3 regions of the Paenarthrobacter sp. CCNWLY172 genome follow, and region 1 is predicted to be linked to each of the others. Evidence: riboswitches for the same ligand, from Rfam matches in the RefSeq annotation. Region 1 holds a riboswitch; each other region holds the start of a gene.
What was found. A riboswitch is a leader RNA that binds a small molecule or an ion and turns the genes downstream of it on or off. The one in region 1 is predicted to bind cyclic di-AMP.

Region 1 (5,272 bases):
CCCCGCAGCAATCGCTGCGGCGGGACCCGCAAATGCCGGTTCCTCCCGTGCCCGCAGCACCTCGACCGGTAACGGCTCACCGCCCGTTCCTGAAGCGTCAGGACCTACCACCACCACAGCTGACGCACCCCGGGCCGCCTGCAGGGCGCGTGAAAGGAGCGTCCCGCCGTCGTACATCAACGACGGCTTGGGCACGCCACCGAGGCGGGTGGCCCTGCCACCCGCCAGAATCACGGCATTGAACTCCATTCGCCCAGATTACCGGGGCGGCCGGAGTTCAGCAGAAATCGATCAGGCAGCGGATTCCGGCAACAGGAACGGGTCCCAGTCCGGCGCAGGTTTCTCGAGTTCTTTGATCTGCCACATGGTTCCCTGGGGCACTCCAGGCGTGAAACGGAGTTTCCAACCCATTTCAGCCAGCGTGTGGTCGCTCTTGGCGTTGTTGCATTTCAGACACGCCGCGACCAGGTTTTCCCAGGAATCCGCGCCGCCCCTGGATTTGGGGTGGACGTGGTCTATGGTGTGGGCTGTTTTCCCGCAGTAGGCGCAGCGATGGCCGTCGCGGCGAAGGACCCCGCGTCGGCTCACGGCGGTAATCCTGTTGTACCGGGGACGGATGTAGCGGTTAAGGAGGATCACGGAGGGGCGTCCGAGAATCTCCTGTGGCCCGACGACAGGCTCGTCGCCTTCGGCCACTACGCTAGCTTTCCCAGTCAACACAAGGACCAGCGCCCGGCGGAATGTTATTACCGCCAGCGGTTCATATCCAGCATTCAGAACGAGTGTGCGCATGCACGTACCTCTTCACGGCCGCACCCGTCAGGGGCACGAGGGCCGGCTGCCCTCTGCTTGTACGGGCTGTGGATCGACAAGATAAGGGTAAGCACTCATATGCCGTATCAACGAATTTTTCCGTCGTTTCCCGTGCAGTGTCGCCAAGAGTTCATGCGAGGTTAAGAGGCGTGGAGCCGAATCCGTCCCTTAAAAGCAGAACACCCCGCCGGCCTGAGCCTGCGGGGTGTTGCTGTCAAAACCAAAGGCTGGATCAGCCGTTCACGCGGATGAAAACCGGGCCGGAGCCTACGTTGACGCTGAACAGTGCCGTGGTGGATCCGTTCCATCCACCGTGGACTGCCTGGCCGTTGCCGACGTATACAGCGATGTGGGCCTGTCCGGCCAGACCGCCGTTGGCGTAGTAGGCGAGGTCGCCCGGCTTCGCTTCCGCTGCGCTGACCGTGCGGCCGAGGGAGAGGTAGCCGGCCGGCCAGTCGTGGAAGTTGATGCCAACAGCTGCCAGGGAGTTGGTTACCAGCATGGTGCAGTCCTGGGTGACGCCGAGCTGCGCATAGGCGGCAGCGGCAATTGCAGCACCCAGGCCACTTGCAGCGGCCGGAGCCTTTGCCTCAGGAGCCGCGGTGTTGACGGCCAACGTGGCGTTGCCGGCAGTTGCCGTGCTTTCTGCTGCCTTCTTGGTTTCTGCCTTCGCAGGAGCCTTCTTCTCTACGGGGGCCGGAGCCTGCACCGTGGTGACCACGGGGCGCTCGTAGGAGATGGCAACGGTGGAGTCCGCAGCGATGGTGGCCTGGACTACCGACTGGACGTCAAGGGTGGACGTCGCGGTGGACTCACGGTCCACGGTGGTGTCGGCCGCGTTGGCAGCAACACTGCCGGTCAGGACCAGGCCTGAAGCTGCGGCAATAACAGCCGCCTGGCGGCCGACGCCGCCGGCGTTTTCACTGACGGCCTTGGCGATCACGGCAAGCGAGCTGGTCTTGGGGGCCTCAGCGCGATGCCGTGCAACCTTGGATGCACTGGTCATGGTTTTCTCTTTTCGTATCCGCGTGCAGTTGGGGTACACGCGGCTCATTGGCGCGCCAGCACTTGGGGGCATGCTGGCGAACCCCGAACCGGATTGTTTCTAGCGGAGGGTAAAGAAGGAGGACGTGCCCGTGGAGGCAGCCGAGTGCAGGAGCGTGCCCTGTCCCGGGTTCAATGCGCTGATCATCATGCCGTTGCCAACGTAGATGCCTACGTGTGCTCCGCCGTTCTGCATGACCAGGTCACCGGGGACAGGAGTGCTGGTGGGCTTCATGGCCGTCCAGGCGTTGACGCGCGGGATGCTGATGCCGGCCTGCGCGTAGACCCACTGGGTGAAGCCGGAGCAGTCCCATCCGTTGGGCGTGGTGCCGCCCCAAACGTAAGGGTGGCCGATTCCGGTGTAGGCGATCGCGGCGAGGCCGGAAGCGGCGGCGCTGGAAGCAGCATCCTTGGCTTCGGACGACTTCGCAGTCACGGCGCCTGCGGTGGCCTGGTTGCCGTTGGCCGCGGTGCGCTGGGTGGTCTGCGAAGCGCGCTGCACAACCTTGGGAGCTTCCTTGGTGGCCACTACGGGGCTCTCGAAGGAAACGGTGGCGGTGGGCTCTGCGGTGACTACCGCAGTGGTGACCATCTGCTGGGTGCTGGAGGCTTCCGACTTGGAAACGTCGGTGTCCGCTGCCTGGGCCGGCAGACCGACACTGAGGACGAGGCCTGAGGCTGCTGCCAGGACGACGGCCTGGCGGCCAACGGTACCGGCGTTGGATGAAACAGCCTTGGAAAGCGTGTTCAAGGGGTTCGTACGAACCGATTCGGCGCGGTGGCGCGCAGGGGTAGTGCGTGATGACACGAAGGTAGCCTCTCCCAATGCCTGCGAGGTGAGCTGTCGGATTCGGATGGGAGTCATCCGGCCACGCTGCTTCAAGGAAGCTTTGCGACTTAACCCCAAGGCCTTCTTGCGAAGACCAGAAGTGGTTCCCCCGCCCCTGCCAGACGATTTATGCGAACGGACCTCGAGTGGTGGCAGAGCTAGGCAATCCACTCAAGTGCACCGGCCCCCTAAAAAGCCGATGCGCTTTGTACGGTACAACAGTTGAACGCGAATGTCACATTCAGGTCACGGGGTGTGTCACGAATGCGAGAGACAACCATCAACTGGACTTAGAGCCAGCCCATGGGGTCAACAACTTCACCGTTGACCTGTACTTCGAAGTGGAGGTGGCAGCCGGTGGAGGCGCCCGTGGTGCCGCTCAGCGCTACAGTGTCGCCGCGGCTGACCGTCTGGCCTACTTTGACGGTGAAGGACGACAAGTGGTTGTACGTGGTCTCAAGGCCGTTGCCGTGGTCTACCACCACGCGGTTGCCTCCGCCGTACTCGTGCCATCCGGCAAAGGTGACCTTGCCACTGGCCGCAGCATGGACGGCCGTGCCGCACTGGGCCACGAAGTCCTGGCCGCGGTGGAAGTCACCGGCACCACCTGTGAGGGGGCTGATGCGGTAGCCGAACGGGGAAGCCGTGGTCAGGGTGTCCAGGGGGCTGGCCATGGTGCCCGTGGACGAGGCACGCTGGATGCTGTCGGCGGACTGCGCACTGAGCAGCTGCTTCAGCTTGCCGTCGGGGTCGGCGGCGGTAGCTACCGCAGCACGGCTGAAGTCGATCTTGGCTGATGCAGCGGCGGAAACCTCGGGCTGGCTGCCCCCGGTGACGGCCAGGGCCGACTCGGTCTGACCGGATTCCGAGGTTGCCATTACCGGGCTGGTGGCCGGCAGACCGACAGTCAGGGCAAGTCCGGTGGCGGCAAGCGCAACTCCGGCCTTTTGCCCTACACCACTGGCTGCGGCGAAATCGGCAACCTGGCGCAACGGGCTCTTACGGCGACGCACCTGGCGTTCGGTGTCGCGTGGCCGGATCTCCGATACGACGCGGGCTGGCCGCAGCTCAGCAGCGGGGCCGGACGCGCGGCGGCGGCCCCTGACGTTCTGCGTTGTCAAACTCTATTCCTCTCTAAAAAGCCTGCGAAGTTAGCTGTCGGATTCGGGTCAGAGAGTTCAAAGACCCGGTCCGCACGAAGCGCTCACGGCACACAGGTATCCCAAGAGGGACTTGCGTAATGGGCACTTCTGCTGCGGACTTCACCCCAAGGCTGCTTCTTTAGACAGCCGCTTGTGGTTCCCCCGCCTCTGCCAGTGGTGGATGGCACACCTGTTCCGCTGGCAGAGCTCGGCTCCGGAACAGGTAACGCTTTGGTATCAGCGCTAGTAGATAACTATAGGCGATTAAGGCTCGCAGTAATAAATTCGTTATCAACAGGAACAGGCGTGGCGCGGCTGCCCCTTATCACTAATCCTGAAAAACTGCAGGTCACACGCGCGCTTGGAGCTCAAAAGTGAGATATGACACCGGGTGAAGGGAAGGGTGCCTCAGCCGACGGAGACGAAGACGTGCGCCGCCACCTCGGGCGGAAGTTCCAGTGCACCCTCAATGCCGGGGACCCGGACTGAAATGTACTCGCCTACGCGCTCCAGCGAGACGGCCGCGCCGGGGCGGATACCACCCTCATCCAGCTGGGTAAGGAGTTCAGGCTCAACCTGGATGGGCTCCGCAAGGCGGGTAACTGCCACCCGGGAATCCGGTGCATAGCCGTCCATGGCCTGCAGGAGGTTGACGTCGAGGCGGGGGAACGGCTGGCTGGCAAGGCCACCGAGGGCTTCAAGGCCCGGGATGGGGTTGCCATATGGGGATTCGGTGGGGTGCTCCAGGAGTTCGTACAGCCGGCGCTCCACGCGCTCGCTCATCACGTGTTCCCAGCGGCAGGCTTCGTCATGGACATAGGCCCAGTCCAAGCCAATGACATCAGCCAGGAGACGCTCGGCGAGGCGGTGCTTTCGCATCACCTCGGTGGCGCGTTTCCGCCCCGCTTCGGTCAGTTCCAGGTGACGGTCATTGGAAACAATCACCAAGCCATCGCGCTCCATGCGTCCGATGGTCTGGGAAACAGTGGGTCCGGAGTGCCGCAGCCGCTCGGCGATGCGGGCCCTGAGAGCCACAATGTTCTCTTCTTCAAGCTCCAAAATGGTCCGAAGATACATCTCAGTGGTATCGATCAGATCCGTCATCCAGCTCAGCTCTCCTCGAACGCAGTTCCTTGCGTAATCTCCACCGTACCGCGTCCCTTGCCGGGTGGGCGGTGTACACCGCCGCCCCATGAACGCCAACCACCAGCCTAGCTTATTTGGAATTACTCTGGATAATTCCGGTCGCATATGGTGGGCCTGCGTTCCACGTGGCGGACTATGACGGCCACAGGTTCCCGCCTCCGCGCCGGGTCAGGCAGAATTGGGGTGTCGAAGGGGCACCTGATGCCACCTGCCACGACCCATCTCTAGCCGATACCCATTGGAGCCACACGTGAGCGACAACAGCATCACCATTCCCACCGATCTGCTGCCCAAGGAC
Region 2 (5,272 bases), on a different contig from region 1:
GCGACTACCCCGCCGCGCACGTGGCCACTGCCCTGCACTATCAGGTGCGGACCAGCACCAAGATGGGCGGAGGCAAGGAGGTGGCAGGAGGCTGGCGCCTGGTGGCCACCGATGCATCCTTCGATTACGGGGATGGCCCTGCTGTGGAAGGGCCATCCATTGCCCTGCTGCTGGCGGTGTCCGGCCGACCAATAGCAGAGGACGAGCTGAGTGGCCCCGGGGCTCCGGTGTTCTTGCGGCGGACACCATCATGAGGGCGCGGAGCAGGCCGGCAGCAATGCTGTCTGCAGACGTAGAAGTTCTGGGATTGAAGGGGCGGATCTTGTGGGCTGAGGGCACGCCTGAGCCTGCCGCTGTCCCCGCCGCCGTCCCCGCTGCCGATCCCACCGGGCCCGTCTATGTCCTGGTTCACGGCATCGGAGTCTCACACCGCTATTTGGCCCGGCTGCACACAGTCCTTGCAGCGAGCGCACCCACCTACTCCTTGGACCTCCCGGGGTTTGGAGGGACTCCGAAGCCTGATCGACAGCTCTCGGTGGAGGACTACGGCGCCTTCATTGCGGAGGCCCTCGCTTCCCGCGGCATCGGTTCGTACGTTTTGGTGGGCCATTCGATGGGTGCGCAGTTTGTTATCGAGGCGGCTTTGCATTCACCGGATCGGGTCCGCCAGGTGGTGCTGATGGGGCCAGTGGTTGATTCGCGGCACAAAAACGTGAGGCGCCAGTCCGTGGCTCTTCTCCTTGACGGGATGCTCCGGGAAAGCCCCTCCTCCAATTTGATCGTCACGTCGGACTATCTCCGCTGCGGTCCGCGCTGGTACCTTACTGAACTGCCGGTGATGATGACGTACCCCACCGAGAAACGCTTGGCTGGCATCAAGGTCCCTGTGCTGGTCCTGAGGGGAAGCCGCGACAACGTGGCCGGCCCGGACTGGTCGCTTCGGCTTTCGAGGGCGGTTGACCAGGGGCGCTTGGTGGAGATCCCCGGCGTCGGGCATGTAGCGCAACACATGCGGCCCCAGGCCGTGGCGGACGCCATCCGGAGTTTCGTTGCAGCGACAGCGCTTCACGGCCAGGCGCCTTGATGCGTCCACGCGTCCCGGCTAGGCTGGCGAAGCCACCGCATTAGTAAGTTTGCTTATGAAAGGGCTGATCGTGACCACTGGAGATAACAAGGACGAGCAAGGCTTCGGCGCAACCGGCGCCACTGGCCCCTACGGTGCCGCAACGCCCCCGGCCACCACCAAGGATGACGTCAACGCCGACCCCGAATTGCGCCAGGACGAAGACGAGGACCCCGCCGCATCCTCCAACCCCGATCCCCTCGACGGAAACGTCACGGGCTTGGAACCCGGCGGAGGAGTGCCTCCGGGAGAAACCCCGCCGGCCGAGGGCAGCATGAGCAGCGACCAAGGACACGAGGAGTAAGCAACTGCGGGCGCCAAGCTAGGGCAGCCCCAGGAGCTCCCCAAGATCATAATCCGCCGGCTCTTCCAACTGGGAGTAAGTGCAGCTCTCCGGCGTTCGGTCCGGCCGCCACCGCCTGAACTGCGTGGTGTGCCGGAACCGCTCGCCCTCCATGTAGTCGTAGGCCACCTCGATGACCAGCTCGGGACGCAGGGGTACAAACGAGAAATCCTTGCCCGCGCTCCACCGGCTTTGGGCACCTGGCATCCTGGAACCGCCGGCTCCGTCGCCCTGGCTGGCCCACTCACCCCAGGGATGCTCGCCCAGTTCAACCTGATACGGCTCGAGCTCAGCTACCAGGCTTTCCCTGCGGGCCATGGGGAAGGAGGCCACCACCCCCACATGCTGGAGCCGGCCGGCGTCGTTATAAAGACCCAACAGCATGGACCCCACAACTTTCGCGGTCTTGTGCCAGCGGAAGCCGGCCACCACGCAGTCCGCAGTGCGCTCGTGCTTGGTCTTGAACATCACGCGCTTGTTGGGCAAATACGTCCCATCCAGGGGCTTGGACAGCACACCGTCCAGGCCTGCGCCTTCCAACTGCACGAACCATTCCTTTGCACGCTCAAGGTCCGTGACTGCAGGGGTGACGTAAACGGGCGGCTCCGCCTTGGCGAGCGCACGTTCCAGGATGGCCCGACGCTCCGAAAAGGGAGTGCCCATCAGGTCGTCATCGCCGAGGGCAAGGATATCGAACGCGATCATGGACGCCGGAGTCTTCTCGGCGAGCATCCGGACCCGGCTGTCCGCGGGGTGGATCCGCTGCTGCAGCACCTCGAACTCCAGCCGGTTGCCCTCGATCAGGACAATCTCGCCGTCGATCACGCATTTGTCCGGAAGGTTCTTCCGCAGCGCCTCCACCAGTTCGGGAAAGTAGCGGGTCATGGGTTTCTCGTTGCGACTGCCCAGAATGATCTCATCGCCGTCCTTGAAGACTATGGTCCGGAAGCCGTCCCACTTGGGCTCGTAGTGCCCAACATCGGGGATGGCCGGAACGGATTTGGCGAGCATGGGCGAGACGGGTGGCATCACAGGCAGGTCCATAGACAATGTCTACCTGCCGGTGCACGCGGAAGCTAGTCCCAGGCGATGGATATCTTGGCCGTGGTGGCTGCCGCACCGGGAGCTCCCAGCGCCGGCCCCGAAGCCTAAGCGCCAGGACCCTCTCATCCGGGGAGGCCTACCGTCCGTTATATTAATGTGACTTTACTTTCCGGCTCATGTACCGTCGTAGGGCGACCCGTATCTCCGCTGGGCCGCTTCCGGAATGACGCCGAGCTCTGCCGCATTCCGGAATCCGCCAGACCCGCGGCAGAGGCGGGGGACCCAAAAGTTCCCGGACTTTCCCAAGTCCTTGGGGTGAAGCCGCTACGGCGGCCGGACGGCCTCGTCCGAACCCGACAGCTAACCTCGAAGGCGTTGAGAGGCAACCACCATGTCCCCAACCATGGATCAGCCGCGCCGCGCCGAGACTGAACGCGGGCGCACCAAGCCAACCGGACGCCGTCGGGCCCACCCCAGCGGATCCCCCCTCAGCGCGCAGCCAGACACTGTGGCCGCACCCGGAACGACAAGCACGACGCCGGAGGCCGCCACTGCGGCTATCCCCGCCGTCGCAACACCCACCACGCGTGCAGCCGCGCGCGCGGCCGAGCGGGAGCGTGCGGCACGGGCCGTGATCGCGCCTGAAGCATCGGCCTCGCAGCCGGCACCGGAAACGGCCGCACAGGAGGAACCCGCAACTGCGGCGATTCCCGCCGTGGAGGCAGCACAGGCTGCAGCTCCGGCCTCCACTACGCCAGGTCCTCCTACCGCGGCCATTCCCATCGTGCAGCAGGCCGCCCCGAACCACGGTTCTCAGGAACCCGACACCCCGGAGCCCGTAACTGCCGCCATTCCGGTGGTGGCCGAGTCCGCCCGCACTGAGCCACCGCGGGGCAAGTCCCCTGCCCAGGTCGCGGCGGCCGCAACGGCCTCGGCAGCACTGGCGAGCCGCAAGGACCTACGCAAACCGGCAGCTGCGCCCACGGCCGCCAAGTCGGGTTTTGGCGGCTCTTCGCCAGGCCGGGAACCCCATACGGTCCTGCGGAAAGCTGCATCCGTCAAACACATGAGCCAGCGCATGGCCGTGGTGGCCGGCGCCCTCGGGTTGGTCCTGACAGCCGGTACCCTGGGGCAGGCCCTCGAGCTGCCATTCTTCGGCCAGGAGACCCCCTCCCAGGAAGCCAGCGGCGCCGACCGGAATTCAGGCTCCGCGGCTCCCGCGCCCAGCGCCTCCTACTCAAGGGCATCATCGCCCTCCGCGTCAGCTGCTGCGACGTCGGCAGGCGGCCAGCCGGCCACGGTTCCGGAGGCACCCGCACCAGGGTCGCCGTCGTCGGTTCCCACCCCGAAAGTTTCCTTGGCCGACCCCGTATGGGTCCCGTCCGCAGTGCCGTCAACCATCGCCGCGGACCCGGCCACCGCCAGCCCGATCCCCACCCAGCCGGCGCCGGCACCCAGCGAGGTGCCGTCGGACACGATCACCACGCCACCCACGACGCCGACGCCCACAACCACACCGACGGTCACACCCACGCCGGCTCCTACCCCCACGCCGACGGGGACTCCCACGCAGACCACCAAACCCAAGCCCTCGGGCAAGCCCAGTGCGGCCACCGCGCCGCAGCCCTCCGGGACGGCACTTGAAGAAATCCTTGACGCGGCAAAGGACACCCTCAAATGAGCACCCGCTTGCCACGCACCACCACGCATGTGGGATGGCACAGCCGGTACTGCAGCAGCAGCCGGACGGCCACGTTCCGGCGTCGATTGGGCCGCTGGAGCTGCCAGCGGCTGAGGCGCCCGTAAAGCAAGACCATACCAATGAGCAGGCGCCCGCACCGGGCGCCTGCTCATTGTTCTTGACAACCTCAGATCCGCGGCCGGCCGGCCCAGCGGCGGGCTTTCAAGGCAGCGTGCAATTCGACGCGGATCACTCCGCTCAACGGGTCAGCGCCGATGAGCTGCCGGATCCGGCCGAGCCTGTTGTAGATGCTGCTCCTGTGGAGATGGAGTTTGGCCGCGACGTCCTGCACTGAACCATCATTGTCATAGAGGAGTTCCAGGACGGGCAGGAGTTCGCCGTTCTTGTCCTGGTCCTCCAGCGTTCGGAAGTGCACGGAACCGGTGTCGTCCCAACCTCCGGGTGCCAGCAAGCGGTCGAAGAGCTGATAGACGCCTACGGACCGGCTGTCCACGAGCTCGCCGAGGGGTTGATCGACGGCGGCAGCCTGCGCTGCAACCTTGGACTGCCGGTACGCTCCTGCGAGCTGCCGGATCACCTGGAACGGCTCGCTGATGCCCAGGATCACCCGGTCCACCGCCCTGCCGGAGCGCTTGGCGAGTTCCAGTTGATAGTGGACCAGCACCTGGGCGTGGTCCGCCCGACCACCGGACTCTCGAAACAGGACCACGGAATGCGTCTCCGTTCCGGCGCTGAACAACGCAGCGTTGACGCCGATGGTGGACTGCAGTGCAGCTGTTCGGTGCGTCAGGGTTGCGGCGAGGGGATCGACGTCGGACCTCGCGCCGTCCGCATCCAGGATGGTCACCAGTTGCCATGGACCGCGGCCTTGGATCTCCTTCCACCCGGCCACGGCCGCCACGGCATTCGATTCGCCACTGCAGGCCGAGAGGAACTCCTGCTCACGCCTGCGCCGGAATTCCGACTCTGCAGTGTTGGAATCAAGGAGCAAACCCGCCAACAGGTCCAACTCATCACGCACGCCGGGCAACTCGGCGAGTATCGCCGTCGGACTTTGCTC
Region 3 (5,272 bases), on a different contig from region 1:
CAGCACCGACCCGGCCCTGGTTGCGGCGCACTCCGGCATCGCTGCAAAAACCAAGCACGACGGCGGGACGCGAGGCAGTTGCGGGCGCGGGCGACGTCAGGGGTGCTACTGCCTGCCACCAGCGGCGGTGTTCAGTGCCGTCTCCGTCAAAGCGGCCCTTCCACGGCCCAGGGTTGACGTCTACGGCGAGGGTGATGCTGGTTTCCATGCTTCAAGCACACCCGAACGGGCACACGAAAACCAGCTTTCCCAGCAGGCGGGTGTCTGAAACTCCGGACTTAGGTCCGCAGGAGACTTACTTGACGCCCAGCAGCTCCTCCACGGTTCCAATGCCGAAGAACAGCAGGAACGCAGCGGCCACGGCCCACATGAGCGGGTGGACTTCGCGGGCGCGGCCCTGGAAGGTGCGGATCAGGACGTAGGAGATGAAGCCGGCACCGAGGCCGTTGGCGATCGAGTACGTGAACGGCATGAGGGAGATGGTCAGGAACGCAGGGATGCCGACACCCCAGTCCTGCCAATCGATCTTGCCCACCTGGGAGACCATCATGAAGCCCACAACCACCAGTGCCGGAGCCACGGCTTCGAAGGGTACAAGGTTGATGAGGGGCGTGAAGAACATCGCCACCAGGAACAGCACGCCCGTGACGATCGAGGCGAGGCCGGTGCGGGCACCTTCGCCGATGCCGGCGCCGGACTCAACAAAGATCTGGTTGGACGAAACGGACGCGCCACCACCCACGATCGCGCCGAGGGCGTCCACCTGCAGGACACGGTCGACGTTGGGGATGTTGCCGTCTTTGTCCACGGTTCCGGCCTCGTTGGCCAGTCCCACCATGGTGCCCATGGCGTCGAAGAAGATGCTGAGGAGGATCACAAACGCCAACAGTGCTGCAGCGATGAAACCGAGGTGCTGGAACGCGCCGAACGGGTTGGCCTTGCCGATGAGGGACAGGTCCGGGGCGCCCCACTCCGAGAGGGTGGGAGCCACGAGGGACCAGCCGCGCGGGTTGACGTTCTTGCCGTCGAAGCTGGGGCCGATGTGGAGGGTGAACTCGAGGATGGCTGCCAGTGCCGTGGAGACCACGATGCCGATGAGGATGGCGCCGCGGACCTTGCGGACCACCAGGGCGATGGTGAGGATGAGGCCCACTGCGAACACCAAGGTAGGCCAGCCCATGAGCTTGCCATCCACGCCCAGGCCCAAGGGAACCGTGGTGCCGGCGGCGTCGGGAATCCGGCGCACAAAGCCTGCGTTGACCAGGCCGATCAGTGCTATGAAGAGGCCGATGCCCACCACGATCGCCGTTTTCAGCGCTTCCGGCACGGCTTTGAACACGGCAGTACGGAAACCGGTCAGCACCAGGATGAGCATGGTGATGCCGGAGAGGACCACGAGGCCCATCATGTCCGGCCAGGTGAGTTCCGGGTGCGAGGCGACCGTGACGGCAACGAAGGCGTTGACGCCCAGCCCGGTTGCAACGGCGAATGGGTGCTTGGCCCACGCGCCCATGAGGATGGTCAGGATGCCCGCCACGAAGGCCGTCGTGGCTGCGACGGCTGTGAAGCCGAGAGATGCCCCACTGGAATCCGCCCCGGAGAGAATCAGCGGGTTCAACACCACGATGTAGCTCATGGCGAAGAACGTTGCGAAGCCGCCACGAATTTCCCGCGAGTACGTGGATCCACGTTCAGTAATTTTGAAGTAGCGGTCTACTGCAGAACCTTGCTTAAGCATGAAAGACTCCGGGGATCGGGGGGAGTGTGCCATCAAATCCTATGCGGTCCGGTGCGGGCGCTCCGGACGATTCGCCTAGTCTGTAAGGAAGCCAACACTAGGAGAAACCGCCCCATGCGTACCATCCGCCCGCTTCTGGCCGCCGTCGTCGCTGCTCTTGCCTTCGCGTCCGCCCTGCTGTTTACTGCGGCGCCGGCGTCTGCCCACGACGTCGCTGAATCCACGACGCCGGCCAGTGGCACCAGCGTCACGGACGTCCCGGCGTCGGTTTCCATCACGTTCAACAACCGGCCGCTCGCCATCGGTTCGGGCGTCACGGTCACTGCGGGCGGCGAAAACTGGGCCGACGGCCCGGTGGAAATCATCGACAACCAGGCGGTCCAGAAGTTGCGCGAAGGCGCTCCGGCCGGCGAATACACGGTGGTCTGGCGCGTCGTCAGCAGCGATTCGCACCCCATCGAGGGCACCTTTACCTTCACGGCCACCGCAGGAAGCACGACGACGGCCAGCGGCCCGGCGGCAGCCTCTCCGTCCGCATCGGCTCCGTCCGCTTCGACACCTTCAGCGGCGGTGCCGACGGCGGGAACCGCGGCCCCGGGCACTGCGGCGTCGGGAACCGGCAACAGCGAGCCCGCGGCCGACGCCTCCCAGCCCTTCCCGTGGAGCATCGTGGGCCTGGCGGTTGTTGCTGTTGGTCTCGTTATTTTTCTGGCTGTTACTGCCCGCAGGAAACTGGCTGCTTCGAACGACCCTGAGGGCCATTCTCCCGCGGAATAACGGGGTTTTCTACGTAGCTGCGAAGATCTCGAAACGGTTACTGCGACACGCCAGAAGCGTACTTCTCGTTACTTAAATGTGACTTCCGCGTGATCATCGCGTACGGTGGTACCTGTGCCTGTTCCACGTAGCGGGCACTTCCGGTCTGATTGCCTAGCTCTGCCGCAGTCCGGAATCCGTTCGCAGACAAACCTTACGGCAGAGACGGGGAACCCATTTTGGGCCGCTTTCGAGCGTGCCTTGGGGTGAAGTCACGATGCTTCCGCTGAACAGCGGGAGATAGTGGCCGGGTGACTCCCATCCGAATCCGACAGCTAACCTCGCAGGCATCGGGAGAGGCTCTTTCATGTCTTCACGCATTCTTCGCGGCCGTCGTAAGGCGGACAGCGTACGTCCTAATCCGTTCATCTCCATCTCCAAGGCAGTTGCCAGCAACGCTTCCGGCGCTGGCCGCCAGGCAGCTGTTATCGCAGCAGCCTCGGGCCTTGTGTTGACCGGCTCCATTGCAGCTCACGCTGCTGAAGCTCCGGTTCAGCGGGATTCCAGCCCGGCCACGGTCGCTGAGACCGTTTCGGCCGACGCTCCCACCCAGGTTGTTACCGCCCTGGCTACGGCTACCGTCAACTTCGAGCGCCCCGCTGTTGCTTCCGTTGCAGCTCCGGTTATCGAAAAGCCTGCACCGGTTGCTCCGGCTCCTGTCGCCAAGAAGGCAGCAGTCACCACTGCCGCCGCCAAGGCTCCTGTTGCCAAGGCTGCTGCAGCCGCTCCGGCCGCTGCTGCTCCCGCTCCTGCGGCTGCTGCTGCTCCGGCTGTTGGTGGCGTCAATGCCGCCATGGTTGCCTCGGCTTACGCCCAGATCGGCATCATGCAGGACTGCACCGCCATGGTGGAGCGCGCACTCGGCTCCGCAGGCATCCCCGTTGGCGACCTCGGTCCCATGCAGTTCATGAACTACGGCAAGGTTGTCAGCTCACCCCAGCCCGGTGACATGATCGTCCAGTCCGGCCACGTCGCCATCTACATCGGCAACGGCCAGGCCATCAGCGGTGGCATCAACGGCAACCAGACGGGTATCCACCCGATCAGCTGGTTGACCGCAACGGGTCCCCTGACCTACGTACGCGCTGGCGCATAAGCCTCACGCTTCAGTTCAAAGGCCGGTGTCTTCGAAGAGTTCATCTTCGAGGGCACCGGCCTTTGGCGTTAAGTTATGTGCGGAATAGTTCGCAGCCAGGTTTGATCTGCTAAGCGGTGGCGATGCCCGGCCCTGCAGGGAGGGCCACCTTGGACGATATCGCCTGGCCTACAGCCTTTGCCTGCCGAAGTACTTCCTTCGGTGTGGGCGTAATGAGCTCGCCGACTCCTACAAGGTGCATCCCGACGGCCCGCATTGCGGCCACCAGGTTTTGGCCGATCGCTATGCCGAGTTCCGCCAGCATTCGGCGCAATTGGCTCTGTGCGCAGCGCGTGACCACAATGTGGTCGGCCAGAAGAACACCGTTGGCAGTGTGGACGGCCCACTGGCGGCGGGTGGACTCGAGGGGGCCGGAGGCGTGGAGCCCCGTCCTGAGCCCGGCAGTGGTCATGCTGGCGGCCAGTCCATAGCCGATCTGTTGGGAAGGGTCGGAGCCAAGGAAATCGAGGCGGACAGCCCGTGTGGTGCTGCGGACATCCAGGTGATGGCTTGCGGCGTAGTTCCGCAGGTGGCGGAGGATCTCGTTGCGCTCCTGCATGGCTGCGGGATCGGCTGCATCGCAGCGTTGGAGCATTCCGGTGTGGACTGACGGACCCGTTGCGGACAACGTGCCGAACCCGTCCACCACAATGGAGCCCACGCCGTAGCGGCTGAGCTCACTGGCAACTGCCAAGCCGGACAAACCGGCTCCGATGACCACGGTGGTGGTGCGTTCCGTGGCGGAATCAGGCGTGAGTGACACTGCTTGGTTCCTCCTTGACGTGTGTGCCATTAGGCATCGCATGGGGTCGCGTCCGAGTTCCCCAAGCGGCCGCAATAAATGGCCGGAGTGTGCTGTGGAACACGGTTGCCGGCCATTCGGTGACTCGAACACTACCGAACTTTTTCTGCCATGGATAGCCTCCTGGGTCCGCGTGTTCGCGTTGTTCATCCCCAGCGCAAAATGCGCACCCTGGAACCGAGCCCGGACCGTTATACACATAGCCCAAAGTCACCTTGATTCGGCGTTGCCGACCGAGAATAGTTGGCATTGGGAGAAGGAATTTCCAGGTTTCTTCTGCCCGGGCCATTGACATTGACGCCAGGAGGGAATCCGAGCCGGAGAACCTCTGGCAGAATGGCCGGAACATCAAGCAGCAGGTGGAGAGGCGGGCCCCATGGACCAGCACAGCAGGCACAATGAAGAGCCACAGGACGGCCAGGACCACGCAGTGGCGCCGGGAGGCATTGTCGTTGGAGTTGACGGTTCAGAGCACGGGCAGTGTGCATTGGTGTGGGCGGCACGTGAAGCCGAACGCCGTCAGCTGCCCTTGCACATCGTGACGGCCTACTCCGTACCTATCTTTGCCGCATCAGGCCTGGACGGCGGTTATGCAACTGTGGATGATTCGGTGATCCGCGAGGGGGCGGACGCGATCGTGAAACAGGCTATGGACAAGATCTCCGGGTACGCCATCGAGGTTGACGCTTCAGTGGAGAACGGCGACGCTGCCGGTGTCCTCCTTGATCTCTCGGCAGATGCCGCACTCCTCGTTTTTGGCAGCCGGGGCCGCGGGGGCTTC

Region 2: linked by a shared signal. The riboswitch ahead of WBN73_RS20125 (hypothetical protein) and the one ahead of WBN73_RS17215 (M23 family metallopeptidase) in region 1 are both predicted to bind cyclic di-AMP.
Region 3: linked by a shared signal. The riboswitch ahead of WBN73_RS16650 (NlpC/P60 family protein) and the one ahead of WBN73_RS17215 (M23 family metallopeptidase) in region 1 are both predicted to bind cyclic di-AMP.

The regions. Positions count from the first base shown of each region.
Region 1 covers NZ_JBBEGB010000011.1:118,414-123,685, forward strand. Annotated here, with positions in the region: gene WBN73_RS17195 (NTP transferase domain-containing protein) at 1-249, opposite strand, end outside; gene WBN73_RS17200 (HNH endonuclease) at 292-792, opposite strand; gene WBN73_RS17205 (NlpC/P60 family protein) at 1,046-1,819, opposite strand; gene WBN73_RS17210 (C40 family peptidase) at 1,919-2,665, opposite strand; cyclic di-AMP (ydaO/yuaA leader) riboswitch at 2,670-2,830, opposite strand; gene WBN73_RS17215 (M23 family metallopeptidase) at 2,977-3,807, opposite strand; cyclic di-AMP (ydaO/yuaA leader) riboswitch at 3,812-4,025, opposite strand; gene WBN73_RS17220 (metal-dependent transcriptional regulator) at 4,237-4,932, opposite strand; gene serC (phosphoserine transaminase) at 5,225-5,272, shown strand, end outside.
Region 2 covers NZ_JBBEGB010000018.1:28,343-33,614, forward strand. Annotated here, with positions in the region: gene WBN73_RS20105 (maleylpyruvate isomerase family mycothiol-dependent enzyme) at 1-254, shown strand, start outside; gene WBN73_RS20110 (alpha/beta fold hydrolase) at 278-1,084, shown strand; gene WBN73_RS20115 (DUF6480 family protein) at 1,155-1,427, shown strand; gene WBN73_RS20120 (ATP-dependent DNA ligase) at 1,446-2,510, opposite strand; cyclic di-AMP (ydaO/yuaA leader) riboswitch at 2,755-2,899, shown strand; gene WBN73_RS20125 (hypothetical protein) at 2,902-4,191, shown strand; gene WBN73_RS20130 (PucR family transcriptional regulator) at 4,379-5,272, opposite strand, start outside.
Region 3 covers NZ_JBBEGB010000010.1:159,806-165,077, reverse strand. Annotated here, with positions in the region: gene hutG (formimidoylglutamase) at 1-208, opposite strand, end outside; gene WBN73_RS16660 (NCS2 family permease) at 296-1,738, opposite strand; gene WBN73_RS16655 (copper resistance CopC family protein) at 1,853-2,515, shown strand; cyclic di-AMP (ydaO/yuaA leader) riboswitch at 2,690-2,858, shown strand; gene WBN73_RS16650 (NlpC/P60 family protein) at 2,862-3,650, shown strand; gene WBN73_RS16645 (FAD-dependent monooxygenase) at 3,760-4,482, opposite strand; gene WBN73_RS16640 (universal stress protein) at 4,868-5,272, shown strand, end outside.